DNA from 4 places in the Sediminibacillus sp. JSM 1682029 genome. Region 1 is predicted to be linked to each of the others. Evidence: riboswitches for the same ligand, from Rfam matches in the RefSeq annotation. Region 1 holds a riboswitch; each other region holds the start of a gene.

Region 1 (7,392 bases):
TGAACCGACCGGGACATCACTGCGCATATGAACATTGACAGAATCATACATAACATCCTGGATACGTTTGATCCATTCGTTTTTTTCCATTAAAACCGGCGCGAATTTGGCATGCCAATAGCGTGTGAATTCAATCGGTTCGCCTGGCTTTTTGACAAAGAAATGGCCCGGTTCCACCTTTCCGATGCCCTTGGTCAATGTCAGTGGTTCTGGAGCGAACTGAAAGCTTAAATAGTGCTGCAGGGCTGCAGTATCAACTTGCTCACTTTCCATCATCATGGTAATGCTTTTTTTCTCGGACGCGAAGTATGTACCCTCGTCCATTTCGCTGTAAAAGAGCGGCTTGATCCCGAAAGGATCTCTAACCCCATACAGTACTTGCGTCTGCTTATCCCAAATCAACACAGAAAACATTCCTCTTAGTTGTTCAAAAGCGGCGGTTCCGTGCTCTTTGAACATAGCAATGATAACTTCCGTATCAGATTCGGTGGTAAACGTGTATCCTTTTTCGATCAATCGGTCGCGCAGCTCGATATAATTGTAAATCTCTCCATTGAAAATCATCCAATAATGGTCGTCATCATAATTGAACGGCTGCTGACCGCTTTCTATGTCGATTATGCTTAATCTTCTAAAGCCAAGTGAAATATATTCATCATAGAAATACCCTTCGTCATCGGGCCCTCTATGGGAAATAATGTTATTTTGCTTTTGAAAGGTATTTTTGTTGTCTTGTTCTGGTGCTTGAGGTTGGTTGCGGATCATTCCGATAAAACCACACATAATCTTGCCTCTCTTTCTATATGTTTACATCTTGTTAATTATAGCACAATCCAAATTTCAATACTAACCGAAAAAGGGGCGGAAAGTGCAATATCACAAAAAACCTGCCAAAAGACCCGGCAGGCTTCCTAAATATTTTTTCGGAAACCTGGACGGGTTTTCGGCAGTTTCTCCTACCAAAAAAGGAAAGGAAGCAAGGTAAGTGCCGCTATGGAGGCGAATGCTACTCCATATGCAGCTCCGTAGCCCCATCCCCAGCCCGGTCCATATAAAAACAAGCCCGGACCGCCGGGACCAGGATCTCCGACTCTTTCTTCGATCGGGCGGATAAACACACGGTCCCTGTGCACTCTATCGATGATTCCCCGATGCACAGTGCCATCATGACAGGTAATCTTGACCGCTTCCCCAATATTTCTGTTGCACGTTTCAAAATGGCTCAAAGAATAACCTCCTTTGCCTGGCATCTAGAACTTTCCATGAGTTCTTCATACGCCGGTTACAGCCATTATATGAAACCATCCCCCCAGCCCAATCGGGCGGTTGGACCAGAATTGCTGCGGATTTTGATTTTCAAAACCATTTGCCCTTCTGTGTTTATTGGGTTTTCATTCTCGGTATCCGACATGCTGTTTGAGTTTGTTAGCTGTAGATTCCAACAGGTCTTGATTGATTTTTACATAGTAAATTCCATTAATGAATGTTTCCTCCGTACCCTTTTCCATATCCATGACCTCGACGGATGCAGCATTACTCCCATCCACTTGGAAATGGTTAAGAATGTTGTCGGGTATATCCGTTTCACTCACTTCTAATATCTTGTTTATTTGTGAACCGGATAATCGCTCTTCCAGTAAATCTCTCATTTTATATAGCTGGACTGGACCATTCTTGCGGTCGTCTTCCTTTATTCCCAACATCCCGTATATTTCTTCTTCGGAAAAAATGGAATAGTAATCAATGGGCATATCGAAAAGTGTAGAGACTGTTGCCAAAACAGCTTCTGGGGAGGAATGATAAGCATAAGCATGCATTAATTTGTCTTTCTGGGTCATTTCTCCTGCAGGATCACTTATATCCACATAAGCATCACTTGGGATGGGCACTAACTTTACACTTTTATCGATGCTATTATAGGTCAGCAAAATATGAATCGAAGTTCTACCACTATTGTCCTCAACCGCTTCCTTTCCGATCAGTAACGCGGAAAATGATGTGTTTTTCTGCTCAGAGGCCTGATTCGAACTCGGTACCTTTGTTTCATTGGTTTGATAAAATTCAGGTAAAAGGAAACCGATCATTATGAGCACTACCATCAAAGTGCCCAATATGGGGCCGACATACCGTTTACCAATACGGCGCAAGGTAGTGCTCCTTTGATGATAGGGGGCAGGGCTCCGCTGGATTCTTTTAAACGTTTCCAACCTGTCTTTTTTAGTGAACGTCAAATCCTGATTGTCTTCATACCTTGATATTCGCTTAGTGAATTTCCCCATACACCTCAGCCTCCTCAAGTAAATTTTTCAGTCTCTGTTTCCCTCTTCTCAGTCTCGTTTTAACGGTGTTCAAATTCAAACCAGTGACTTCCGCTATTTCCGTGATGGCCAAGTCTTTGTAATAATATAAATAAATAACTTCCCTGTAGCTTGCGGGTAAAGAAAACATAATATTTTTCATTTCTTCAGATTCCGATTTTTTTATGACCTCCTTTTCTGTCAAGGAGGAAATAGATTTGATCGCATTTACAAAAGCGCTTTTCGTTTGGACTTTTCGGTAATGCCAGCTTCTTAAATAATCTTTGCACTGGTTGACCGTGATTCGGTATAACCATGTTTTCATCGAAGAATCGCACCGAAAGCCATCTAAGTTTTCATAACATTTAATGAAAGAATTCTGAACCATGTCTTTTGCGGTTTCCCTGTCTTTCACGTAGTTGAATGCCAATCTGACTAAATCACTTCCATGTTTTATCATCATTTCTTCCAAGATAGCTTCTTTTTCGTCTTTTTCCATGACTCCCCTCTTTTCCACCTTTCTCAAGTAGCTCCATCTATAGACGAAAGCCGAAATTTATTTGTTTCAGATTCCAGTAACTTTTTTGAAACACTCAAATGTTATACGGAGGAAGGTATGTTTCAGGGCGCTTTATTACAGGGACCGGTAAAATACCACAAAAGAAGAAAAACCGAACGAGTTCGAAGGTCGTCCTTCGAATCATCGTTCGGTTTTCAGGGGGTCACGGTTTTCCCCCGGCCGCTCTTATTGATTTAAAATTTTCTTCAAGCTGTCGACCTTATCGGTCTGTTCCCAGGGGAACATGACGTCAGTTCTGCCGAAGTGTCCATAGGCAGCTGTGTTTTGGTAAATAGGACGTTTAAGATCAAGCATCTTGATGATACCGGCAGGGCGAAGGTCGAACAATCCCCTTACAGATTTCACCAATTCATCTTCCGTCACTTTTCCCGTGCCGAAAGTGTTGATCGATATAGATACCGGTTCTGCAACACCGATTGCGTATGCAAGCTGCACTTCACAGGATTCGGCCAGTTCCGCTGCTACGATGTTTTTCGCTACATAGCGCGCAGCATATGCAGCCGAGCGGTCCACTTTTGTGGCATCTTTTCCGCTGAATGCTCCGCCTCCGTGACGGGCATAGCCCCCGTAAGTATCTACAATGATTTTTCTGCCGGTCAAGCCGGCATCTCCTTGTGGACCACCGATTACAAATCTTCCGGTAGGATTGATGAAGTATTTTGTCTTATCGTCCAGTAACGCTTCTGGCACAATCGGCTTAATGACGAATTCTTTAATGTCCTGTTGAATTTGCTTGAGCTCGATTTCCGGATGATGCTGAGTGGAAACGACAATGGTATCCACTCTTACCGGTTTGTCATTTTCATCATACTCGACCGTCACCTGGGTTTTTCCGTCCGGACGCAAGTATGGCAGGATGTTTTCTTTTCTCACATCGGACAAACGTTTACTGATTTTATGGGCAAGTGAAATGGGAAGCGGCATAAGCTCTGGTGTTTCATTGTTTGCATATCCGAACATGAGGCCCTGGTCACCAGCACCGATTGCTTCGATTTCTTCATCGTAGCTTGTATCCTCGCGTGCTTCCAATGCCTGGTCAACCCCCCCTGCAATATCTGGGGACTGTTCATCAATTGCAGTAAGGACAGCACAGGTCTCTGCATCAAAGCCATATTTTGCTCTTGTGTACCCAATATTTTTCACTGTCTTGCGAACAATGCTTGGAATATCCACGTAAGTACTGGTAGTGATTTCCCCCGAAACTAAAACAAGTCCCGTCGTAACGGTTGTCTCGCATGCCACACGAGCATCGGGATCACTTGCTAAAATTTCATCTAAAATGGCATCAGAAATCTGATCACATATTTTATCCGGGTGTCCTTCTGTAACCGATTCTGAGGTGAATAATCGACGATTTGCAGTCATTCTGCTAAATCCTCCTTCATTTCATCAAATAATACGGAACCGCTCTTTCCTAGGTATGTTATTACAAATTCATTCAGCAGGTGAATTTCCATTTCCGTTTCAACTGTTTTTTGTCCTCTATACGAATAAAATCATATGCGCACGGTAAATTACCTTTTACCAAACAAAAAACCTTTCCTTAATAGGGAGAAGGAAAGGAAAATGGCCTTTCTCATCTTATCGTCCAAGGTAAAACCTTGCATCAGGTTGGCACCTTTTCATCTTCGTGATGGTTGCCGGGTTTCTTCGGGCCTGTCCCTCCGCCGTCTCTGGATAAGAGAGTATCCGTTCGCACTTTATCGTAACGAAACAAGCCGGCGATGTCAATAAATTACCACCTTTTTGGTTGGAATTAAACACTCCTATTGCGGGAGTTTGCACACGCCGTTTGTGCATTTGTTTTTGAAAATGCGATAACGGTTTCTGGCTATCAACCGGTATACTGGATCTCCTACCACTTCGGCCTTTGGCAAGTACATCAAGACTCCGAGAGGGGCAGTCAAAGGGCAGCGCGCAAGCATAAACCGGACTGCATGGTAACCTGTGCTTATTTTCCCGTCCGGCTTCACGATATGGATTTCACCCATCATCGCCTCCCGTTGTTTGTCCGAAATGGTTTGCCTTTTTTCATATTCCTGCAGCGATAACCAGCGAAAAGCACCAAACCAGTCCAGCATTTCAATTGCTTGTTTTGTTTGACGGCACAAATAACAATCTCCATCATAAAGTACAATTGATTTATGTTCCATATTATCCCGCCTTTTTTAAAAGATAAATAAAAATCTCAGAGAATGTCTAAGCCCGTACTTCTTTTTCCCACAGCCGCTTGATGCGCTTTTCTTGTCTTTTTAATCCTTTACCCTTTATTTTAACGAAAATAAAACGATAGCGGAAATCTAAACGATCATCTTTCAATTTGTCATTAAGTATGTTATATATTAACCATTATGTTATACTACTCGTTATCAAGCCATCAATTCATACAAAGGAGTGAGCATGTGAACCACACAAATGAAAGCGCTTCTAAATTATCCGATTCCCTGCAGAACTGCAGACTCAATCTTTCAACAGAAGAACTGGTCGAAATCATCGAGGAACGCGGCGAAGGCAGCATAACTGCCGATGGGGCAGTCAGCGTCACTACCGGAAAATATACCGGGCGCTCTCCGAAAGACAAGTTCATTGTAAACGAAGGGGAAGCTTCTGAACAAGTCGATTGGGGTTCTGTCAACAAGCCGATGGATAAAGACAGCTTTAACGCCTTGTATGAACGCGTAATCGCATATCTTCACTCCCAGGATACAGTGTTCCGTTTCAGCGGATGGGCAGGAGCTGATACAGACTACCGGCTGCCGATTGAAGTCATCACCGAATTTGCCTGGCACAATTTATTTTCCCGACAGCTTTTTATCCGCGAAGAAAAAAGCAATGCCGATCATCATGATGCGTTCACTGTCATCTCCGCCCCCACGTTCAAAGCGGATCCGAAACGGGATAACACCAATTCAGAAGCTTTCATTATTATTTCTTTTGAAGAAAGAGTCATCCTGATAGGTGGAACCGAATATGCCGGGGAAATTAAAAAAGCTGTTTTCTCGGTTATGAATTACTTGTTGCCGCAACAGGGAGTGCTCCCTATGCACTGTTCTGCCAATACTGGAGAGACGGGAGATACTGCCTTGTTTTTCGGCTTGTCTGGTACTGGCAAAACAACCTTGTCAGCAAACCCTGACCGCCGCCTTATCGGAGATGACGAGCACGGGTGGTCAGCCAATGGCATTTTCAACATCGAAGGGGGATGTTATGCCAAGTGTGTCGGACTGAGCGAGGAGAAAGAACCTCAAATATACCATGCCATCAAACATGGTGCAGTTCTGGAGAACGTTTTCTGTCATAATGGAAGGCCCGATTATTCAAATACGGAAAGGACGGAAAACACACGGGCGGCTTATCCACTTACCCACATTGACAATAGTATTTTTCCGAGCCAGGGATCGCATCCCAAATCGATTATATTCCTGACTGCCGACGCGTTCGGTGTCCTTCCGCCGATCAGCAGATTGACAAAGGAACAGGCCATGTATCATTTTCTGAGCGGATACACCAGCAAGCTGGCTGGTACAGAGCGGGGGGTCACCGCGCCGGAAGCAACTTTTTCCGCTTGCTTCGGTGCACCTTTTCTACCGCTTGCTCCAGCGGTATACGCAGACATGCTCGGTGACAAAATAGACGAATATGATGCAGATGTATATCTGATCAACACCGGTTGGATAAAAGGACCGTTCGGCATCGGAGAAAGAATCCCGCTCGTTTATACAAGATCGATGGTCGACGCCGTCCTCGAACATAAACTTGATGGAATAAACACAGTACCGGATGACTTCTTCGGTCTCCATATACCGGAATCCATTCCCGGTGTTCCCAGTCAATTGCTGAAACCATGGGAAGCATGGGATTCCTATTCCTCTTATCAGGAAAAAGCAGCACAGCTTGCGGCTAAGTTCCATGATAATTTCCGGTCTTTTGCAAAGGTAAGTGAAGAAATCAAAAATGCCGGCCCTGTGTACTCCAGGTAGATGGACACAGTGCCTTCAGAACCGCCACTCCATTGTACTCGCCCAAATCCTGCAGAGAATCTTCTGATTTTCTGCAGGATTTTCATTTCTCCTTTTTTGAACTATCCCACAATCCTTCACAAATGAGATGCTTAGCTAAATAAAATAGCAAATATTTTTAATTAACCTGCAGGAAAATCGGCCGACTGTTCTTAACTTCCTCTACCAGTGGGCATTATGCCTGCTTATTTTTGATTCTATTCGCCTGGGCATTTCACACACTTTGGGCTTGCGCATACAATAACCCAACCGAACATATTTCAACGAAAGGTTGACCGATATGAAAAGAAAACAACTGTTTGGCTTATTTATACTTGTATGTGCGCTTGCATTAACAGCGTGCAGCTCGAATGGAGGAAAAACGTCGGTGAAAATCGCCGAGGTCACCCGCAGTATTTTTTATGCTCCTCAATATGTCGCATTGGAACAAGGCTATTTTGCAGATGAGGGACTGAAAGTCGAGCTGCAGACGACTTGGGGAGGAGACAAAACCATG
Region 2 (7,392 bases), on a different contig from region 1:
CTTATTCCTTTCTCCAAATAGTAAATGATTTAAAAGAAAAACAATCGCATACCCTGTCTGCGGAAACAGAGTCGGCTCTAGCTTCTTTGGGTTCTTTATTCCGTTCTCCTTATACTACTTATAATCGGAGCAAGCTGTCAGACATGCAGTTTGTGCCTTTTCCCAATGATAATGGAGAATATCAACCGAATTCCTTTGCCCTATATGAAGCCAATTACGAAGCCTCCCCATCTGCTGTGGTCAGGAAAAATGCATATGATTCTTTTGTCAAAACGTTAAAACAGTATAAAAACACGTTTGCTGCTACCTATGCCACAAAAGTCAATCAGGAAGTAGTGATGTCGAGGCTGCGCAACTATGATTCCGTCACCGATATGCTGCTGGCCCCACAGCAAGTGACACAGGAAATGTACCATAACCAGTTGGATATTCTTCTAGAGGAATTGGCTCCGCATATGCGCCGATTTGCCAAGTTGAAGCAGCAAGTACTCGGTTTGGAGAAAATGGCCTTCCATGACTTAAAAGCCCCGCTCGACCCTGATTTCAATCCGGAAACCAGTTATGAAGAGGCGGCCGAAACCGTATTGGAAGCTCTAAAGGTGATGGGACCCGAATATAGCCGCATTATGGAAACAGCATTATCTGAACGTTGGATCGACTATGCCGACAACATCGGAAAATCGACCGGTGCATTTTGCTCCAGTCCATATGGCGTTCATCCCTATATATTGACAACCTGGACCAATCAAATGCGTGGAGCCTTTACGCTCGCCCACGAACTCGGACACGCAGGTCACTTTTATCTGGCTGGCAAAAATCAACGCCTGACCAATTCCAGACCATCTACCTATTTCATCGAAGCACCTTCGACGATGAACGAAATGCTGCTTGGCAACCATTTGTTATCGAATACTGATGATACCCGGATGAGAAGATGGGTCATTTTACAGCTGCTTGGCACCTATTATCATAACTTCGTCACCCATCTGCTGGAAGGAGCTTTTCAGCGCAGGGTCTATCAGCTTGCAGAATCCGGCGAGCCATTGACAGCCGACGTTTTATCCGGTCAAAAAGCCGCTGTATTATCAGAGTTTTGGGATGACAGCGTTGAGATTGATGAAGGAGCGACCTTGACCTGGATGCGCCAGCCACATTACTATATGGGTCTTTATTCTTACACGTATTCGGCAGGATTGACGGTTTCTACGGCTGTTTCACAAACCATTTTCGAGGAAGGACAGCATGCCATCGACCGTTGGCTTGACGTTTTAAAAGCAGGAGGTACCAAGAAACCACTCGATCTAATTAAACAAGCAGGTGTCGACATGGAAAAGCCCGATGCCATCCGCCAGGCCGTCTCCTATGTTGCCAGCCTGATCGACGAACTCGAAAAAAGCTACGAATGAAGAAGGGGTCAGTCCCCCACTACACTGTCGTGTTAGCGTGACGCAGTGTTAATTGTGTGGAGGACTGACCCCAGGGAGTGGAACAAGTCCAGAGTATGAAGAAAAAATATTCTGAAATATCTGTTGACAGTTTGCAAAACCATTGTTACTATAATTCCTAATTAAAGTGAAAACAAAATAAATGAAGTTGTCTCTTATCAAGAGCAGGTGGAGGGAAATGGCCCGATGAAGCCCGGCAACCGACTGTAATACCATTGTGAAATGGGGCGTATAACTGCGCCGCGGTTCTCACCGCTTAAAGCACGGTGCTAATTCCTGCAGTAGCGATACTGCGAGATAAGAGAAAGGGCTGATGCATGTTTAGATGATAAACCTCTTTCTCTTAGAAAGGGGTTTTTTTGATGGATGAAAACAAAAAGGAGGAAGCAGCATGTTTCTAATGTATGGATTGTCTGCAATAGGGTTTGCCGTGATTGGCAGTCTTGTCTGCTCGATTATTTATCCTAAAAACAAGGAGGCAGCTAAATGAGCACATTGCCAACATGGACAATTGGTTTGATTGTGGCACTTTTAGTCGGATACTTTTTTGTCGTTTCTTATATCGGCAAACGGGGATCTCGACACAGCAAGACGATGACGGGCTTTGCCACAGCCCGTGGAAAAGTAAGCCCATGGCTTGTGGGGGCGAGCTTTGCCGCCACCTTTGCCAGTGCCAATTTGTACTTGGGCCTGCCTGGCCTTGCCTATCAATATGGTATCTCGGTATTGTGGTACACCTTGGGAAGCTTCGGAACTGCATGGCTCGGTTTGCTTCTTTTCGCTAAGACATTTTGGAAATACCAAAAACAAAAAGGCGGGGTTTCCACGCTGCCGGAATGGCTCGGAAAAAGGTATAACAGCAAAACATTGCAAATCCTGGTGTCCATCTTGCTGTTGTTCAATATCTATTACATTGTCGGTCAGAATGTTGGCCTGGCAACGATTTTTGAAACCATTATCGGCATCCCTTATGAATGGGGAGTGGTTTCCGGTGTGGCAATCACGATCGTTTATATAGGGATGGGCGGTGCCTTTGCGCAAATTATCACCGATGCTTTTCAAGGGGTATTGATGTCTGTCACCTCTGTCTTGATCATTGTTTCATTGTTCTGGACAATCGGCGGAGGCTTTCAGGTGTTCAACCGGATGTTTGATCAATTGGCGGCCATCGACCCTTCGCTTGTATCTACTTTTTCACCGGACGGGCCGTACGACAGTGTCACTACCGTTTTGGCCATCCAATTTCTGATGATCAGTTTTGTATTGATGCCGCAGCTGCTAAATAAAATTTTGGCAATCGAAACAGAAGAGGAATTGCGGCCTTTTGTGATTTCAAGCGGCGTTCATTTGTTTTTCATCTCTTACCTGCCCGTGTTCGGCGGTTTTGCAGCAAAGATTCTCGTTCCCGGCCTGACAGAAGCAGATCAAGCATTGCCCGCTTATTTAATCGAGGCTTTTCCACCAGTCCTCGTTGCGTTTATGATCGTCGGCGTTATTTCAGCCGTACTTTCGAGCACAGACAGCCTTTATCTATCGATAACCTCCAGTATCGGCAATGACATTTACCTGCCGCTTGTGCAAAAAAAACAATCCAGCCTTTCTCCTGCCAACTATGACCAGCGTGCAGTTGTCATTGCCAAGTCCTCGTTGATAATTGTCGGAGCGGCTTCGCTTTACTTGTCAATAAATCGGCCAGAGTCCTTGGCCATGCTCATTCAATTTAGTTTCTCGGCCATCATCAGCGGCGTATTCGGCCCAGTACTGCTAGGCTACTTTTGGAATAAAGGAAATCGAACAGGCGCAATAGTCTCCGTTTTGACCGGTTCCCTTTCTTATTTGTCCTTTACGCAGTTCCACCTGCTGCCGAATTTATACATCGCCTTGTTCGTGAGTTCAGCACTCGGATTTGTAAGCATGCTGGCGACGAGCTATCTGGCGGCAGCATTCGGTACTAAGGTGGGCATCGCCGGCAAACATAGTGCTTAAATAGAACTGCAGAATAATTCGTTACAGGAGGAATTCCCATTGACCAAACAAATCATTTTACATGCCTTCGAAATGAACAGTGCCATGCATAATTCGCATGGTCTCTGGAAGCATCCGCACAGCAAGCGGCATCGCGGCTATAAGGATCTGCAATATTGGGTAGACCTTGCCCGCTTGTTGGAGAAAGGTAAATTCGATGCGGTGTTTTTTGCTGATGTACTCGGTATCTACGATGTTTACCGTAATAGTAAAGCGCCATCGATACGAGATGGTTTACAAGTACCGGTGAATGATCCAGCCCTGCTTGTTTCGGCAATGGCCCAAGCGACCGAGCACCTGGCATTCGCCATTACTGTCAGCACCACCTATGAACCACCCTTTGGAAATGCCAGACGGTTTTCCACTCTGGACCATTTGACCAATGGCAGAGTTGCCTGGAATATTGTGACTTCCTATCTGCCAAACGCAGCAAGAAACTTTGGTCTCGAAGAAATGATTAAACACGATGAACGATATGATATCGCCGATGAATACCTGGATGTATCCTATCAACTTTGGGAAGGAAGCTGGGAAAATGATGCTTTCATTGAAGACAGGCAAGAAGGTACTTTGATCAACCCGGAAAAAGTCCACGAAATCAAACATCAAGGTAATTACTTCAATGTTGAAGGCCCGCACCTTAGTGAACCATCTCCGCAAAGAACTCCTGTCCTTTACCAGGCAGGCACATCGGTACGCGGACGTGCCTTCGCCGCAAAGCATGCCGAGTGTATTTTTGTCGGCGGTCCGACCCCGGAAAGGATCCGATACTACAGCGAAGACATTAAAGAACAGGCAGAAAAACACGGAAGGGATACTTCAAAAATAAAATTTTTATCCTTTCTTAATGTCATCGTCGGAGAAACAACCGAGGAAGCGGAACGGAAATACGAAGAATATGCCAGTCATTGGAGTCCGGATGCTGCCAAAGCACAATATGGTGCCAGCGGTTATGACATCTCAGAATACGAGGAAATCGACCGCTCATTGCCGTTTGAATACACCAAAAAGACAGAGGGTGGGCATTACAAAGCAGCAACCCTGACAAAAGATGCTCCGAAAAAGCTTACTGTAGGGGAAGTACTTGACCGCTTTGAAACATTGGACCGTTCTACTATCATTGTCGGAAATCCGGAAGAAGTAGCAGACGCCATCCAATTCCAATTTGAAGAATCCGGTGTGGATGGTTTTAACTTGAATCACCTCGTAACACCTGGAGATTTGGAAGCTTTTGTGGAATTAGTGGTACCTGTCCTGCAAAAACGCGGGATTTATAAAAAGTCGTACAGGGATGGAACACTCAGAGAAAAGCTTTTCACCGAAGGACCAATCCTTCCTATAGACCATCCTGGCAGCAAGTACAGGAATCTTTCTCTGGTTAAGAAGGGCCAGGACATAACCTAATTCCCTATGTAAAAACCGAACCGATAACTAAAAAAACTTTTTGTCCTATTGATAAATGGCAAATATTCCTTCCAATCCGACAAGTTGTTTCGATATCCACTGGAGGGTTCAACTAACTGGTTAAAGGAAAGCGCCTGTAATTACCGTAGCAATAGGAAGAACTTCTCTTAAAAGGGAGTTGATTTGAAGATTTTACTATATTAAAGGATTTTAATAAAGATTTAAAAACCGAACGAATTCACGATTAGCGTTTCGAATTCGCTCGGTTTTGTTTTGCCCAAAACGCTTTTTTTCCGCTACTTTTTCTCCATTTTTCCATCAAATTCATCTTGGTTATTTTTATAAGGCATCCGTCCTCAACAGGCTGTCCTTTTTTGGCATACGATTGAATTAAGCAAAAGAAAGGAGGTGGTTATTATTTCTATCGATAACTTAATAGTAAATGGAAGCTTTGAATCAGGTGATTTATCATATTGGCAGGCTCAAAATGTAAGCATCACTTCTACCCATAAACATTCTGGATACTATGCAGCCAGGATGGCATATAGTTCAACTTTTTCCACACTTTCTCAAACACTGTCAGTAGAACCCAATCAAAGCTATGAACTAATAGCTTCCCTATCAAAAGGTGACTTACAAGCAAGCCCGGTTATCCGATTCCAAGTGTTATTTTTGGATGACCAGGAAAACGTGTTGATGGAAGGGTTGAAAGTGGACATCACTTATGACAGCATCCCTTCTGCTACTGATGATACTTGGATAGAGATTTATCAAACCACTGATAAATCTCCGCCAACTACTTCGCAAGTACAAGTCATTATCAGTAAACCGGCCAGTTCGCTTATAACCCCTTACGTTTACATTGATGATGTGGCATTGCTCGCAGCTGACGCCACCGGATCGCAGGGCATTACAGGACCCACTGGTGCTGCCGGGCCGACCGGAGTTGCTGGACCCACCGGAGCTACTGGGCCTACGGGGATTACTGGTCCCACGGGCGCTGCTGGACCGACGGGGGCTACCGGGCCAACGGGGGTGACCGGATCTACCGGCGCTGTTGGGCCTACGGGGATTACTGGTCCCACGGGCGCTGCTGGACCGACGGGGGCTACCGGGCCAACGGGGGTTACCGGATCTACCGGCGCTGTTGGGCCTACGGGGATTACTGGTCCCACGGGCGCTGCTGGACCGATGGGGGCTACCGGGCCTACGGGGGTGACCGGACCTACCGGAGTTGCTGGGCCCATCGGGGCTACTGGACCCAATGGTGCTGCTGGACCGACGGGGGCTACCGGGCCCAAGGGGGTGACCGGACCTACCGGAGTTGCTGGACCCATCGGGGCTACTGGACCCAATGGTGCTGCTGGACCGACGGGGGCTACCGGGCCAACGGGGGTTACCGGATCTACCGGCGCTGTTGGGCCTACGGGGATTACTGGTCCCACGGGCGCTGCCGGACCTACTGGAGTTGCTGGACCCACCGGGGCTACTGGACCCAATGGTGCTGCTGGACCGACGGGGGCTACTGGACCCAATGGTGCTGCTGGACCGACGGGGGTGACCGGATCTACCGGCGCTGCTGGGCCTACGGGGATTACTGGTCCCACGGGCGCTGCTGGACCTACGGGGGCTATCGGACCTACCGGCGCTGCTGGGTCTACGGGTGTTACCGGACCTACGGGCGCTACTGGACCTACCGGGGTTGCCGGGCCAACGGGGGCTGCTGGACCCACTGGCGCTGCTGGACCTACCGGGGCTGCTGGGCCTACGGGCGCGCCTGGAGGTGCTACTGGGGCCACTGGATCGACAGGGCCGACCGGCGCTACTGGACCTACTGGGCCTCAAGGGCCTACTGGCATTACGGGAGCGCAAGGACCTACTGGTACAATAGCACCAAGTCCTTTTGAAGTGTACGTTCAAGCTGGTGCGGTAGGTGGAAACGGCTCACATGCCAGTCCTTATGGAACGATACAACAAGGGATAGCTGCTGTTTCACCGACAGGAACGGTCCATGTTTTAGGGGGCACGTATCCGATTACTGCAAGTATTCCTGTTAATAAAAACGGTGTCACCATCCAAGCTTATCCCAACACATCGCTCGTGTTGCAAGCTGCTGTTATACCTTTCATCGTAACCGGGAATGGAATAACGATTGACGGATTTACCTTTACAAGCAATGCCCCTTATGCAGTGCCATTCATTCAAATTGGAGGAACCAATCATCAAATCAGTAACAATACCATTTATGGTCCTCCTCAAGCAGGACCTTCTACAGGTTGGATAACCAATCGCGGTTTTATCACGAACGCCAACAATATGACCAATCTTCTCGTAAAAGATAACATTTTTCATACCATGCGCCAGCCTGCTTATCTAAATCCAGGAACGACGGGATACATCATCAACAATATTGTCTATAATACAAGGGGATTTGTTGTCGACAGATGTGTATTTACTTTCTCCGGAAACTCTTGGGGAAACCCTGAAAATGCCGTGGATATTGCCCTGTTAACAGGTA
Region 3 (7,392 bases), on a different contig from region 1:
TTCTCAATCCGTACTGCTCACGGGCTTCTTGTGGTGTCATTACTTCCATTCCGTTCCCATGCAGCATAGTGATTGCCTTTTCGACAAGCTGGTCGTTACGGGCAAAAACTCCTTTGCTTAAATACAGATTGTCTTCCAATCCTACGCGGATATTGCCGCCTAGCATCGCTGCTTGAGCAGCGATCGGAAGTTGCATTCTGCCAATGCCAAATGCGGACCAATGAGCATTTTCCGGCAATCGATTTTTCATGTACGCCATGGTTTCGATATCGGCTTCTGCTCCCCAAGGAATACCCAGGCAAAATTGAAACATTGGATCACCGTCAATCAGCCCTTCACTTATCAGCTGTTTAGCAAAACGAAGGTGACCGGTGTCAAAGCATTCCAGTTCCGGCTTCACTCCACTGTCCTGAACCAGTTTTGCCTGTTGGCGGAGCCAGTCTGTCGGACTAAGGTAAACCATGTTGCCAAAATTTGTACTGCCGCAGTCCAACGTGCACATTTCCGGGAGCAGTTCTCCTACGGGTTCGTGTCTCTCTGCCGGGGTTTGCATATCGGTTCCGTTCCCTCCGGCTGCCGGTGTGTCAAGGCTAGGGATGAAGTCTCCGCCCCCACCCGAAGTAATGTTGATGATCACATCTGTTTCCGACTCGCGGATACGATCTACAATTTCTCGATAATGCTCGACATCATGACTGATTCCTCCGTTTTCCGGATCACGAGCATGGACATGCGCCACTGTGGCTCCGGCTTTCGCGGAAGCAATGGCTGCTTCTGCAATTTCTTTCGGTGTAACAGGTACATGCTTGCTTTTTTTCGTCGTATCACCTGCGCCGGTAACGGCTGCAGTCAATAGAACTTTATTCATGAAGGATTCCTCCCAAACGTAGTTTTCGATTTTTACTATACTGTCCGGACGGTTTAAAACACGATTTAAACTATACCATCCAGACGGTTATCTTTCAAACCGATCATCCATACGTAAGGGGTTTCATATAATTTTTTCATAGAAAAATTTCTGCTCAATCCCTTGTCAGGATTGGGATGAAGGAGAGGGAAGAAATTTTTGAAATTTGTTTTGATTGGTCGAAATACGCAGAAGGAGAGAAAGACTTCAGGAAGCGTTAGATGTAAAGAACCTGGCGGACGATGAAAAACTTAATCCAAGAACGAATAAATACAGGATAGGCCGTGTTAGGAAAGGAACTTTTAATGGGGGCTTCTCTTATGAAAAGCGCGACTATAAAAATTCGCGGATATCTGGAGCGGAAGGAAACACAAATCAACAAAAGAATAAAAAAAGCGGGCGACCTCATTCGTTCGCCCACTCCAATAGTGTCTTGTAAACCTCTGCTTTTTTCTCCGGCTCGATATGATAAATATCAAACAACTCCGCCAGCCAAATACCATCTGAAGCAAGACGGATGATGGTTGCCTTTACAGGATCAAGTCCATCCTCTTCTATCTCTTGCTGCCATTCAGCATACAGCTCCCGGATGGGATCAAGCAGTTTTTCATTGACTGCTTTTGCTGCCAGCAATCCGGCGTTCATATCTTTATTTTGATATACTTGATTAAACGTGACGTTTACATAGGCACGCACCCACTGCCCTTTTTCTTCCGGGTCCATTTCTGCATTGTTAGCTATTTTCTCCCGATAGTTATTGGTCAAATGTTCAACCATCCCTTCTACCAGGGCTTCCTTGGAAGGAAAATGGTACAATAATCCTCCCTTACTGATACCTGCTTCCTCCGCTACAGCTTCCAGAGTCAGGTTAAATATCCCTCGCTCGCTGACGATTTTGGATGCAGCAGTAAGTATTTCTACTTTTCTAGAATGTCTGCCCATGAAACTCTCCTCTTGCTTATCAGATTTTATGCCATTTACTATACTACCTGGACGGTTCGGTTTCAAATAAATTTTATGAAGCAACTCAAATTTCCTCCTTGCCAAAAACGCTAACACCCCTATCTACGATGCCTTTCGCTAAAGAGGAAAATTCTTTCATTTTCAAATGCCAAGAGCCGATTCGATAAATGCTTCCAATCGTTTTTGAAATTCAGCGGTGGCAGCCGCGTAAGCATCCGTATGCCCCGCCCCCGGTACAATCCATAACTGTTTTTCACTATCGGCCGCTTCGTACAGGCGATGCGCCATTTCGGTTGGCACGAGTTCATCTTGGTCTCCATGTATAATAAATAACGGCCGGGTATTGTCTTTGACCTGCTCGATCGCCGAGGCCTCCCCGAACCAGTAACCAGCCCGAAGTTTAGTCATCCCGCTGGTGAGAGATATCAAGGGAAAAGCAGGAAGATGGTACAGGTGCCGAAGTTGATGGGATAATTCTTCGCTTGCATCCGTGTATCCACTATCCGCGATGATCCCCTTCACTTGAGAAGGCAAATCTTCTCCACTGGTCATCAAAACTGATGCCGCTCCCATCGAATTTCCATGTAAAAAAATGCTTTTCATTTTATAGTCATCGATCAGTCGTTGAATCCACCCCTTAATGTCCAGGCGATCGTGCCAGCCATAACCGATATAATCTCCTTGACTTTCCCCATGTCCCCGGGCATCCGGCATAAGAAGCGAAAATCCATGATCATAATAAAATTTGGCCAGATCACCCATTTGCTGACCATAACCCCGGTAGCCATGTGCGAGGATAACCGCTTTACCCGAAGCTTGAGGATGTTGCAAATAATAAGCGCGCAGTTTCAATCCATCATGGGATGTCATTTCGATTTCTGCCAGGCTCTGGACGGAAAACCAGTCCTGTGCTTCGGCAAGTAATTCCTGATCCGTTTCGCTGTTTGGCAGCTCCACAGGTTCTTCACTATAAAGTTCTACTTGTTCCCCACGCTTTATGCCTTGGTTATAAAAGTAATTACTGGCTCCAATGAGCAGCACAGCGAGTAAAAAAACTACACTGCCAGCAATCCAAGCTATCTTCTTTTTCATTCCATCCCCTCTTTTGTCTGTTTCTTCTATCATTATAGCGAAAATAATTTGGAAGCGCAGTCATTTTCTTCTTTCCAAGAAAAATGGAAAAACTATTGTTTTCCAGAACGATTTGGTGTATGGTTAATGACAATCAATCTCAAAATTTAATCATTGCTTATCAAGAGAGGTTAAGGGACTGGCCCGAAGACGCCTCAGCAACCAGCCTGAACGGCATGGTGCTAAATCCAGTAGACATCCGTGTCTAGCAGATAAGGAGAATGTGAATGAAAAGAGCCTTCTTCTTAGAAGGCTCTTTTTTGTTTTGAGATCGCTTCTAAACAGATAAAGAAGATTTCCCCTTTTCTTTCGTTCTGTTTTACGAATGGGGGGCTTAGTGTTTCAAGGAATATCATCGAACCGAAATCGTCCTCAGGCTCATAATTATGGTGCAGGAGCGGCAGGCTGGCGATTGTTCAAAGAAAGAGATCGAGCAAATCCCTCTTTACGAAAAAGCAACAATGCTGAGAAAATTATTTTCAATCACTATTTGAAAGGAAGATTTTTATGGAAAAAAAGCAATTTGATCAAGCTGTAAACGTGCTTCAGAACCCGCCTTTTAAAGGAGATCATGTCGGCAGTCTGCTGCGTCCGGAAAGGCTTAAACAGGCACGTTTGCAACATCAAAATGGAGAAATTACGACAGAAGAACTTCGATACGTGGAAGACGAAGAGATTATCCGGGTAGTGGAAAAACAAAAGGAAGCAGGCCTTCAAGCTGTGACAGACGGAGAATTCCGCCGTTCCTGGTGGCACTTCGACTTTCTGGAACAACTCGATGGGGTGGAAGGTTACGTGCCGGAAAGCGGGATTCAATTCCATGGCACAAAAACAAAAGCACGCGGAATTAAAATCACAGGAAAAGTCGGTTTCAGCGGGCACCCTATGGTCCAAGATTATAAATTTTTACATAGCATCGCCGGGGATCATACCGCCAAGATGACGATACCAAGTCCGAATATGCTGTATTTCCGCGGAAAACTGGAGTACCCCCCTTATGAAGACCAGGAAGTGTTTTTCACTGACTTAACCCATGCTTACAAAAAAGCGATCAAAACTTTTTATGATGCCGGCTGCCGTTATTTACAACTCGATGATACTTCCTGGTCGTTGTTTTTCTCGGAAGACGGACGCGCGCGTATACGGGAAAACGGCCAGAATCCAGACGAACTCAGCCGCTTTTGTGCCCGATGTATCAACGAATCGATTGCCGACAAACCAGATGATCTGACAATCACCATGCACATTTGTCGTGGAAACTATCAGTCCACCTGGGCCGCCTCCGGTGGTTATGACGCTGTGTCGGAAATCATTTTCGGCGGTCTGGATGTAGACGGTCTGTTTCTTGAATACGATGACGACCGTTCCGGAGGATTCGAGCCGCTTCGTTTTGTCAATCGTTCAGATTTGCAAATTGTCTTGGGACTGGTCACATCCAAACACGGTAACTTGGAAGACAAAACGTTCATCAAAAAACGGATTCGACAAGCAGCAGAGCATGTAGACAAAAATCAGTTATGCTTGAGTCCGCAATGTGGGTTTGCTTCCACAGAAGAAGGAAACCTGCTGACGGAAGAAGAACAATGGGCGAAATTGCGACACGTCGTAAACATTGCCGATGAAGTATGGAATAGCTGACAACAGAGACTGCCTGCTAGCGCAAAAGCCGTAACCCATTTAAAATAACCAGGATCGTACTGCCTTCATGGCCGATTACTCCTAGAGGCAAGTCGAGAACCTGTATGAAATTGGTCATGATCAATAACAGAATGACTGTGACAGAAAAGAAAACATTTTGTTTAACGATTCTGTTCATTCGACCGGAAAGCGACACGGCGTCGGCGATCTTGCTTAAATCATTTTTCATCAAGACGATATCTGATGTTTCCAAGGCTACATCTGTACCTGCCCCCATGGCTATCCCCACATCAGCCGTAGCCAGGGCGGGTGCATCATTGATGCCGTCACCGACCATGCCGACTGTTCCATACCGGTCTTTCAATCGGTCGATATACGTTAACTTCTCATCAGGCAGGCATCCTGCCGCATAATCATCGATTCCACATTCCGCTGCTATTGCTGCAGCGGTTTTTTCGTTGTCCCCGGTCAGCATAACGGTCGTAATGCCATTTTTCTGCAAGGTGTTTAGTGCTGCCGCTGTTTCCTTCCTGACCGTATCCTTTAGGGCTATCACCGCAGCAATGCCTCGCTCGTCGGCAGCAAAAACAACCGTCTTTCCCTCCGCTGCCAGACTGTCGGCGATACCTTTCCGGAATCCCGCTGCCTCTTCCCTTCCGACGAAGTCGGCACTGCCGATTTTCCAACTCGTTTCTTCCAATACTGCCTTTATACCATGGCCGCGTTCTTCTGTGACCTGTTCCGGCAGAGAAGTGGCATGCCCTTTTTTTGATTCTGCATACCTTACAATAGATTGAGCCAAAGGATGATTCGAGTTCGCTTCTATCTGCCGGATGTTTTCTAGAATGCTGACATCGTCGTCACGGAAATAGGCATCGGTGACGTGAGGTTTCCCTTCTGTCAGGGTACCTGTCTTGTCGAAAGCTATTGCCTTCAAACGGGACAATTTTTCCAAATGGATGCCGCCTTTAAACAGAATGCCGTGGCGGGCACCATTGGAAATCGATGAAAGCATCGCAGGCATGATGGAAGCGACCAATGCACACGGTGATGCTACTACCAGTAGCACCATCGCACGATAAATTGCTTCCTGCCAGCTCCAACCAATGATAAAAGGAGGAATCGTCATCATTAATAGAACAGCGATCAGGACCGCTTTCACATAAGTACCTTCAAACCGCTCTATAAAAAGCTGGGATGGCGACTTTTCACTTTGAGCGGACTGGACTAGATAGATGATTTTTTGGAATAGCGTCTTATCAACAGGCTTGCTGACTTCCACCGTAATGGTGCCATTCATATTGATTGTACCCGCAAATACGTTGTCGCCTTGCTGTTTTCCGACCGGAAATGCTTCACCAGTTATCGCCGATTCATCCAATGAAGTGTTTCCTCTGCTTATTTTTCCATCAGCCGGTACCCTTTCGCCTGCTTTGATGAGAACAAGATCACCCACTGCCAACTCTGATACTGCTACTGCCATTTCTTTTCCGTTTACAAGCCGTACCGCTGACTGAGGCTGCAAATCCATCAAGCCTGAAAGCTCCTTTTGACTTTTATTCATCGTATAAGTCTCCAGGGCCCCACTCAAAGCAAAGATGAAAATCAAAATGGCTCCTTCTGTCCAGTAACCAATTGCCGCTGAACCTATTGCAGCAAACACCATCAGCATTTCGACATTCAACTTCCTGTCCTGAATGGTTTCAGTCAAGCCTTCCTTCGCTTTTGCATATCCGCCAATCAGAAATGCCGCAAGATGAAGAAAGATAAACATTGGCTCTGTTATTCTCTCCTCCAACGACCAGGCAATCAACACCAGAAATCCACTGCTGATGGCTGCAACAAGTTCACCATGATTTTTCAAACCATCAACCAATTTGCTGATGGGAGTAGACGCTGTTTTTTCTTTAGCCGTCCCTGCCTGAACAACTTCGGAGCTCATCTCCACCACTTCCTCTCTCTTTACAGGATTTATTATTTTATAATTATTATTATCTAACTAATATTATAAATTAAAACGAGAGGAAATCAAGCTTAAACGCTCATTTCTTTATCTTGTGCTTATCACAACTGCTTGTTCACTACCTAGTTTATTTAGATTAAATAACAAGAGTTCGGGCTCTACTGTTCACAATCCAACTAAAAAAGCTGCCTGCAGCATTTTTGCTGCAGACAGCTCACACGGCAATTTTCAAAGAAAAAATCAACCAACCTTTCTTTTTCTTTATTAATCAATCCTGTTACTTTTTAGGCAAATATGCCATCCTATTAACTGAAGTATATCTCCATTATTCAGCGCAAATGATTCAGTTTAATTGCATCCACAATCAAAGAAATGAATCCCAACTGTCCATCTGTTCCGTTTCCTGGGTATGAATCCATCTTGGATTGTTACGATAAATTCCTGCGCCGATCACAACCATCACTTCTTGATCCCTTCTACTCACTAAGCTCCCCCTTTGTAAATGGTTACGTTACTCCAGTTTTGTTTCCATGCCTTGTTTTCCATCCGTTGGTCAAATACCTTTAGCAGCTCTTTATCGAGAAACTTTGGCGTTGGTTTCACTTCAAGGTTTAATAAATCCTCTATTCCATGCGGAGCGGAAAGGACCATATCTCCAAGCTCGTTGATTTTCACCCCGATTGCTGTTGCAGTTTCCGGAAAGTTGGCCATTGCATCCACCGAAGACGTATAGGGAGGAAGTCCATTGATTAGATGCATCCGCGCCTGATTTTTCACCGACCATGGCAGA
Region 4 (7,392 bases), on a different contig from region 1:
CACTTAGCTACACTTAACATTCTAATAGTATTTCTCAGGTTTTCCAAACGACGATTGGATATCCAATGCAGACAAGGTGACAGAACCAACGAAACCTGCAGCCAACGACGATTTTGAGCCAGCCGTACGGAACGTTTTCAACCCAACCTTATAGTCTAACCGGCCATCGCAAACGTCAACGAGCAAATAATCCAGTGATTGAAAAAACCGAACGAATTCAAATCACTTAAGATTTCGAATCATCGTTCGGTTTTTTCTACAAAAAGTATGGGATTTGCTGGATAACCAGCTATTACTGAACTTGTTGTTCTGTTACAGCTTCATTGGCTAAGTCATTGTCTTTCCGATACAAAATCAGGATGGCAATAATGCCACTGATCCCGATCAATATCGGATAAAAGACAAAGGGAACGATGGAAACAGGCGAAATGGAAGCCAATCCTGCCGCCGCCAGCATTTGGCCGCCGTATGGAATTATTCCTTGGAAGCAACAAGAGAATAAATCCAGAATACTTGCAGATCGCTTAGGCTCTATTCCGTATTTCGTGGAAATATCTTTTGCCAACGGACCGGACATTAAAATGGAAACCGTATTGTTACCGGTTGAAACATCGACTGCACTAACCAGACCCGCAATGCCGAACGCCGCTCCTCTTCTCGTTTTGATTTTGCTGACAATGAAATTAAGCAAAAACGTAATGCCACCATTATATTTGATGATCTCCACCATACCACTGATCAGGATAGCGATGATTGCCAGGTTTTCCATTCCGACTATCCCGTCCCCGATGACACCCAGCAATCCATAGAAGTCAAAGGAACCATTTGCCAGGCCGACTATCCCGGAAAAGATGATGCCGCCGACAAGGACGAGCAATACATTCACTCCCAGCAAGGCGATGACAAGAACAGCCAGGTATGGCAGAATCGTGATTAGTTGATAGTTTTGCTCCGGGCTGACAGCTGCTTCACCTACCGGGATAAACGCCAGGATCAAAGCAGTCACTAAAGCAGCCGGCAGGACGATAAAGAAATTCGACTTGAATTTGTCTTTCATGTTGGTCTCCTGTGTTCTCACTGCTGCAATCGTGGTATCCGATATCATCGATAAATTATCCCCAAACATGGCTCCGCCTATTACCGCTCCGACGGCCAAAGCTGTGTCGATTCCGGTTTGTTGCGCAACCCCGACCGCTATCGGCACGATGGCAACGGTTGTCCCTGTAGAGGTTCCCATTGATATAGAGATAAAACAACTTACCACGAACAATCCGACCATGAGCAAATTCGCCGGTAAAATCGAGGTCCCCAAACTGACTATAGAGTCCACTCCGCCTGTAGCTTCTGCAACGGAAGCGAAAGCGCCGGCCAATATAAATATAAGTGCCATCAAAATGATATTATGGTCGCCCCCACCCTTGCAAAACACTTCCACTTTTTTGGCAAAACTTTCTTTTCGGTTCATCGCCAGTGAAAACAAGCCGGCAATCAAAATCGCCACCACTACTGGCATACTGCTGAAATCCTTCGTAATCAATGCTGTGCCGAGGAATAATAAGACAAATACGAGAAATGGCAGCAATGCATAAGGATTTCCCTCTATTTTTTCTTTTTTCACTTTTCTCGTCCTCCCTTTCAAAACAACTATTTTTATGGACCGCTGCACCTTACCCACATGGATGAGCAGTGGATAGAAACTGCGACATAGGTAATTTTTCTTCCTTACTTCTTACATTGGTTGAGTGGGAGTTTAGCGCTGCGGAAAAACCTTCCGCTTTCCGCGGGCGGCTGGTGAGCTTCCTCGAGCTGACGCTCTGCGAGAACAGCACGAGCTGAAGATCCACTTGGTAAAGCGGTTTTCTTAACCAAGTTAGCTGAAGCCGTGCCCGCGGAAAGCGAAGTATGCTACCGAAGCGGTGGTTGATACTTTTTTTAATAGGCAATGGAATTCCCCATTACAAATACTGCGCAGTATATATCTTTTTTCTTAGACAACATAGCGTTCTTAATTTATGGTCATTCCACCGGTTACATTTATACTTTCGCCTGTTATATAGTCTGCTGCTTTGGATGCCAGGAATAACACGGTATCTGCAACATCCTCCGGGCTACCTGTTCTTCCCAAAGGAACTTGGGAATGATCCTCTGCTTCGATGGCTGCAGCGTCCACGCCGCGCAGTTTTCCTCCCCAAACCCTTTCTGTCTGTTTCATCCCCGTTTCAATGATACCTGGGCAAACAGCATTCACCAGAATATTGTCAGCTGCCAGTTCCAAAGCCATAACTTTCGTCAATCCAAGAACGGCATGTTTAGATGCGACATAACTTCCCATGTATTTATATCCGTTTTTTCCTGCCTGGGATGAAATATTGATAATTTTGCCGCCTTTCCCTGCTTTTTTCATCTGTCTTGCAGCAAATTTACTGGCAAGGAATACCCCTTTTGCATTTACATCCATTACAGAATCCCAGTCTTCTTCTTGCATCTCTATAACTTCCGCCATTCTCGAAATGCCTGCATTATTCACAAGAATATCGATCACTCCATAACGAGTAGCGATTGATTCGAAAAACTGCTCCACAGCTTTCTCTTCTGTGACGTCCAAAGCAAATTGATGCTTCCGAATGTTGTCAGGGTTACTTCCTTTATCCGCCACAATGACCGTTGCTCCTGCTTCCTCCAGTTTTTTGGCTATCTCTTTACCAATTCCTCTCGCGCCGCCGGTCACAACAGCGATTTTTCCATGCAAATGACTCATCCACTTTCCTCCCTCCGTGTTGCCGATCTTCTTCTTATCACACAAAAAAACCTTCCGAGAAAGATGGAAGGTTCTGCTAACTCTTATCTCTCAAGCATGCTGGATGTAGCACCTTTCTGCGAACAGAGGTTGCTGAAGTGTCATCGGGCCAGTTCCCTAAACTTCTCTTGATAAGATTATACAATTGTATTAAATATCATAATTGCTACTATTCCTAGTTGTCAAGTATGAATTAACCTTTTTAAAAACTACACAGCTCGAACATCTCAATCATAGGTATTGGTCATTTCATTATGGGAATCCTAAGACCCACATAAGGAGGAGATCCTATTGTCTGTCGAATGGCTTTCCATTGTACCGTTTATTATCGTCATCGGTTTTTCCATTTGGTTGAAAAGAATTTTGCCTGGCCTGGTTCTTGGTGTCCTGACAGGTTCTATCCTTTTAAAATCTGGATGGCTGAGCGGATCCGATCAAGCCGTCACTTATATGGTCGAAACTTTGTCAGACGAAACAAATATAAAAATCATCGGATTTTTATATTTGTTCGGTGGACTTGTCGGAATGATGACGATAGCTGGAGGAATCAAAGGGTTCTCAGAATGGGCAGGAGGAAAAATCCATTCTCAGCGGGGACTTCTGACTCTTATCTGGCTGACCCTGCCATTCACTTTTATGATGCCGATGTTCCGGATCATGATGATTGGTCCTGTCGTTAAGTCGTTGTTGGGTAAATGGAACATTTCCAGACAAAAGGTCGGATTTACCATGGATGTTTCTACTTCATCCGTTATTGTCCTCTTGCCTGTTGCAACCGCTTTTGTCGGTTTTATGGTATCCCTTGTCGAGAACGGAATTCATAAAAATGCCTTGGAATGGAGTGCTTATAGTGTGTTTCTGATGAGTATTCCCTTTAATTTTTTTGCCATTATCATGCTTATTTTCGGCCTTGCTCGTACGTTTTGGCCTTCCGAAGAAAATAGGAAAAAACAATACAAAGCGGAGGGTGATGAAGCACATCCTTTTCACCGTTCCAGCATAAATAAGGAATTATCATTGGTGAAAGCCCAGCCTTGGAATCTTATTATCCCGCTATTTCTGCTTTTAGGCTTGTCTCTCTTTTTACTTTGGCAAGATGGCCGCACAAAAGGTGCAAAGTCGGTATTCGATGCCTTTACCCAAGCAGATGCAACGTTTGTCATGCTGCTGGCAGTATTTTTGACCTTGACGGTTACGTTCCTATTCTATGCCATCCGCAAATTGCCTTTACATGAATTGCTTTTTCATTTTATTGATGGCGGCAATCAAATGATGCAGGCAATCATTCTGCTTATCCTTGTTTGGGCATTATCACTGAATGCCGAAGACTTAGGTTTTTCCCAGTTCGTCAGTTCAACACTGGGCGGATTTCTACCTGCATTTACGGTTCCCGCTATTTTATTTGTTCTTGGATCGCTCGTCGGTTACTTTATCGGTTCTTCGTGGGGTACATGGGGGCTGTTTATGCCTTTAGGATTCTCCCTTGCCGCAGCTACCGATGCACCGATCGTAATGACGGTAGGCGCTGTTTTCGCCAGCGGTTCATTCGGAGCCATGACTTCCCCTCTTGGGGATACAACGATTACCACCGCTTCGATAATGGAACTGTCACTAGTTGAGTATGCCTATTATAAATTGAAATTTTGCGCTGTCGGAGCTGGAGCGGCCGCTCTGCTTTATCTTGCCGCCGGGTTATTCCTCACTTGAAGGAATCGAAAAAACAGGAGGAAATTCCCTTGCAGATTTATTGCCATTCACATGCTCTTTCCTCTCAAGAATAGGGGGTGTTTCGAAACCCAGCCGAAAAAAGGGTTGCATTACTTGCCGATTGGTGGCATTGTGGAGAGATAAATATTTTCTTGGGGGTACATGCATGATCGAAATAAGAACATCTAGCATAAGTGACGGGGAATTCAACCGGGGCGTCTTTGCCACACGTGATATTACCAAAGGTGAAATCATACACGAGGCGCCTGTCATTCCTTATCCGAACGACCAACATCAATATATCGAGCAGACAGTCCTGGACGATTATGTTTTTGAATATGGGAAAAATCACACGGCGGTTGTTCTCGGCTATGGCATGCTGTTCAACCATTCTTATCAACCAAATGCGGACTATGATATCAATTTTTCAAAGCATACCTTTGACTACTTTGCCCACAAAGATATTAAAGCCGGAGAAGAAATCCTGATCAATTATAATGGCGATGTGGATAATAAAGACCCACTTTGGTTTAATATGGACGACGAGTGAAAAGCAGTCAGCCCTTTGATTGATTTTTCCGGTACCATGCCAGCGCCATTTGCTCGATTTCCTGGACAACCTGATTTTTTCCATCCATGTACGCTTCTATGTCGGATGGAAATTGTCCGGCCAGCTCCCGCTTTTTCCTCCCATAATTCCGGGCAGCTTCCGGATGGCTCCGTAAAAAGTCACGAAATGCAAGATGCCGGATTACCCCGTAATCTCCTTGTGAAAAGATATGAACATGGTGGCTACGGGTGTCCCCGCCTTTCCGAAAGTATCTGCGTCCGGGTATGCCAAACTCTCCTTTCCCTTCATAACCGATGGCAGTCATCTGTTCGTTGTACTCGTCCACCTTTTCGATGCGGCGGACGACCGGCATGATATCAATAATCGGTTTTGCCGCAAGATTTGGAACAGAAGTACTCCCGATATGATGGACATCGATTAATTCGTCCCCGAATATTTCTTTTATTTGGGCTGCTTCATCCAAGAACAATCTCGGCCATTGATCATTATAAGCTACTACTTTGACTCTACGCATTTTTTCCTCCCGGCTAATATGTTTCTTTCCCATTACGATTACCGAAAAAATTTATCATACTTATCTATTGAATCCGGGTGTAACCCGGTTGATTGCTGTGCTTCTTGCTGCAGCGAGCGATTACATTTTTTGCACACATATCGTGCTTGCGGGTTCCTTTTAAATTTTAAATACTGGGTATCTGAAAAATCGAGAAAGAAAAGCTTTTTACAAAAAAAGCATGTTACTTCCACCCAATCCCCCCTTCCTGTTACCTTCTATATTCATTACTTCGCCACTTGTTCAGTTTTTCCTGTCAACTTTTACTCAAGAGGGAACTTTGCGTTATCTCCTGCCCACGGAAAGCGAGGTACCCCGCCGGAGTTGAGTTTCTAGTTTATGAAAACTCGACAAAACCGAACGAAGTGGACTCGTTCGGTTTCTATTCAGTCACTGTGCTGGATAAATTGTTATTCATCCATATTTAATAAATCTTTGATATCTGTTTCTGTCAGCAATGCCGTATTCTTTTCTTGCGAATCCAGAATCTCACCGATCATTTCCCGTTTTTTATCTTGTAATTCATTCATTTTTTCTTCAATCGTCCCCCGGGCGACAAGTTTGATCACTTCCACATCCCGTTGCTGACCGATACGGTAAGCACGATCTGCTGCCTGTTCCTCGACAGCGGGATTCCACCAGCTGTCATAAAAGATTACGGTGTCGGCACCTGTCAAATTAAGCCCTGTTCCGCCCGCTTTCAACGATATCAAAAACAGGTCACGCTCCCCCTCATTGAACCTCTCACACGTTTCAACTCTTTCATTGCCCGGTGTATGACCGTCCAAATAAAAATACGTCCATCCCTGGGAAGTCAGCTCTCTTCCGATTATATCGAGCATTTTGGTAAACTGGGAAAACACCAACATTCTTCTTCCGGCGAGTTTTGCCTCTCTAATCAATTCAAGCAGCTGACGGAATTTTGCAGAACTTCCTTGATAGCCATCGACGAACAAACCAGGGTGACAGCAAATTTGCCTTAGTCTCGTCAACCCGGCCAGAATCCTTATTTTATTTTTATGAAACGTTTCTTTATCCAAATGTTTTAAGGTATCATGCTTGAGCTTGGCCAGATAAGCTGCATAAAGCTTTTTCTGTTCGGGAAGCAGCTCTAGCACTTCGATACTTTGCCTTTTTTGCGGAAGTTCCGAAAGTACGTCTTTCTTCATCCTGCGTAGGATGAAAGGTCTGGCACGTTTGGCGACTGCATCCTTGGACAGATGACTGAATGCGCGCAGTCCTTGAAAAAGACCAGGGAAAACAACGTGAAAAAGGGACCAAAGTTCTTCTTGCGCGTTTTCCATCGGGGTTCCTGTCAGTGCGAATCGATGGGTTGCCTGGACCCTTTTTGCTGCTCGCGCTGTTTGGGTGACAGGATTTTTGAACGCCTGTGCCTCGTCATAGAAGACTGTATGGAAAACAGTCTTTTCCACTTCTGTAATATCTCTTCTCAAAATAGGATAGGAGACGATCAGAATATCCATATCACTCACATGCTCCATCATTTTTTTCCGCCTGCGTTTTTCCCCCTCGAGAACCATAGCGCGCATACCGGGAGCAAACTTTTTCAATTCATGGAGCCAGTTGTGGGTAACGGAAGAAGGACAGACTATCAATGCCGGCTTTTGCATCTCCCTGTTCTGTCTTTTTTCAGATAAGAGGAAGGTGATGGCCTGCACCGTTTTTCCAAGACCCATATCATCGGCCAGAATACCGCCGAACCCATAAAAGGCCAATGTCTTCAACCATTGATAGCCCCGAATC

Evidence for each region. A riboswitch is a leader RNA that binds a small molecule or an ion and turns the genes downstream of it on or off. The one in region 1 is predicted to bind S-adenosylmethionine.
Region 2: it holds a riboswitch for S-adenosylmethionine, as region 1 does, so the genes downstream of both, ABVF09_RS08730 (sodium:solute symporter family transporter) here and metK (methionine adenosyltransferase) in region 1, are expected to answer to the same signal.
Region 3: it holds a riboswitch for S-adenosylmethionine, as region 1 does, so the genes downstream of both, ABVF09_RS02650 (5-methyltetrahydropteroyltriglutamate--homocysteine S-methyltransferase) here and metK (methionine adenosyltransferase) in region 1, are expected to answer to the same signal.
Region 4: it holds a riboswitch for S-adenosylmethionine, as region 1 does, so the genes downstream of both, ABVF09_RS01965 (SDR family NAD(P)-dependent oxidoreductase) here and metK (methionine adenosyltransferase) in region 1, are expected to answer to the same signal.

What each region holds. Positions count from the first base shown of each region.
Region 1 is NZ_JBEWYY010000007.1:11,955-19,346, forward strand. Features, by position in the region: gene asnB (asparagine synthase (glutamine-hydrolyzing)) at 1-783, opposite strand, end outside; gene ABVF09_RS12580 (hypothetical protein) at 957-1,226, opposite strand; gene ABVF09_RS12585 (LCP family glycopolymer transferase) at 1,392-2,279, opposite strand; gene ABVF09_RS12590 (sigma-70 family RNA polymerase sigma factor) at 2,263-2,796, opposite strand; gene metK (methionine adenosyltransferase) at 3,043-4,242, opposite strand; SAM riboswitch class I at 4,456-4,561, opposite strand; gene ABVF09_RS12600 (thiol-disulfide oxidoreductase DCC family protein) at 4,644-5,030, opposite strand; gene pckA (phosphoenolpyruvate carboxykinase (ATP)) at 5,280-6,857, shown strand; gene ABVF09_RS12610 (ABC transporter substrate-binding protein) at 7,177-7,392, shown strand, end outside.
Region 2 is NZ_JBEWYY010000004.1:117,945-125,336, reverse strand. Features, by position in the region: partial or broken gene pepF (oligoendopeptidase F) at 1-1,406, shown strand, start outside; SAM riboswitch class I at 1,598-1,749, shown strand; gene ABVF09_RS08730 (sodium:solute symporter family transporter) at 1,932-3,431, shown strand; gene ABVF09_RS08725 (LLM class flavin-dependent oxidoreductase) at 3,471-4,874, shown strand; gene ABVF09_RS08720 (NTTRR-F1 domain) at 5,292-7,392, shown strand, end outside.
Region 3 is NZ_JBEWYY010000001.1:530,777-538,168, forward strand. Features, by position in the region: gene ABVF09_RS02635 (beta-keto acid cleavage family enzyme) at 1-868, opposite strand, end outside; gene ABVF09_RS02640 (TetR/AcrR family transcriptional regulator) at 1,313-1,849, opposite strand; gene ABVF09_RS02645 (alpha/beta hydrolase) at 2,012-2,962, opposite strand; SAM riboswitch class I at 3,117-3,220, shown strand; gene ABVF09_RS02650 (5-methyltetrahydropteroyltriglutamate--homocysteine S-methyltransferase) at 3,509-4,639, shown strand; gene ABVF09_RS02655 (heavy metal translocating P-type ATPase) at 4,656-6,581, opposite strand; gene ABVF09_RS02660 (nucleotidyltransferase family protein) at 7,086-7,392, opposite strand, start outside.
Region 4 is NZ_JBEWYY010000001.1:395,685-403,076, forward strand. Features, by position in the region: gene ABVF09_RS01960 (Na+/H+ antiporter NhaC family protein) at 293-1,618, opposite strand; gene ABVF09_RS01965 (SDR family NAD(P)-dependent oxidoreductase) at 2,006-2,758, opposite strand; SAM riboswitch class I at 2,839-2,935, opposite strand; gene ABVF09_RS01970 (Na+/H+ antiporter NhaC family protein) at 3,089-4,504, shown strand; gene ABVF09_RS01975 (SET domain-containing protein) at 4,671-5,054, shown strand; gene ABVF09_RS01980 (GrpB family protein) at 5,062-5,589, opposite strand; gene ABVF09_RS01985 (DUF2197 domain-containing protein) at 5,628-5,822, opposite strand; gene ABVF09_RS01990 (DEAD/DEAH box helicase) at 6,039-7,392, opposite strand, start outside.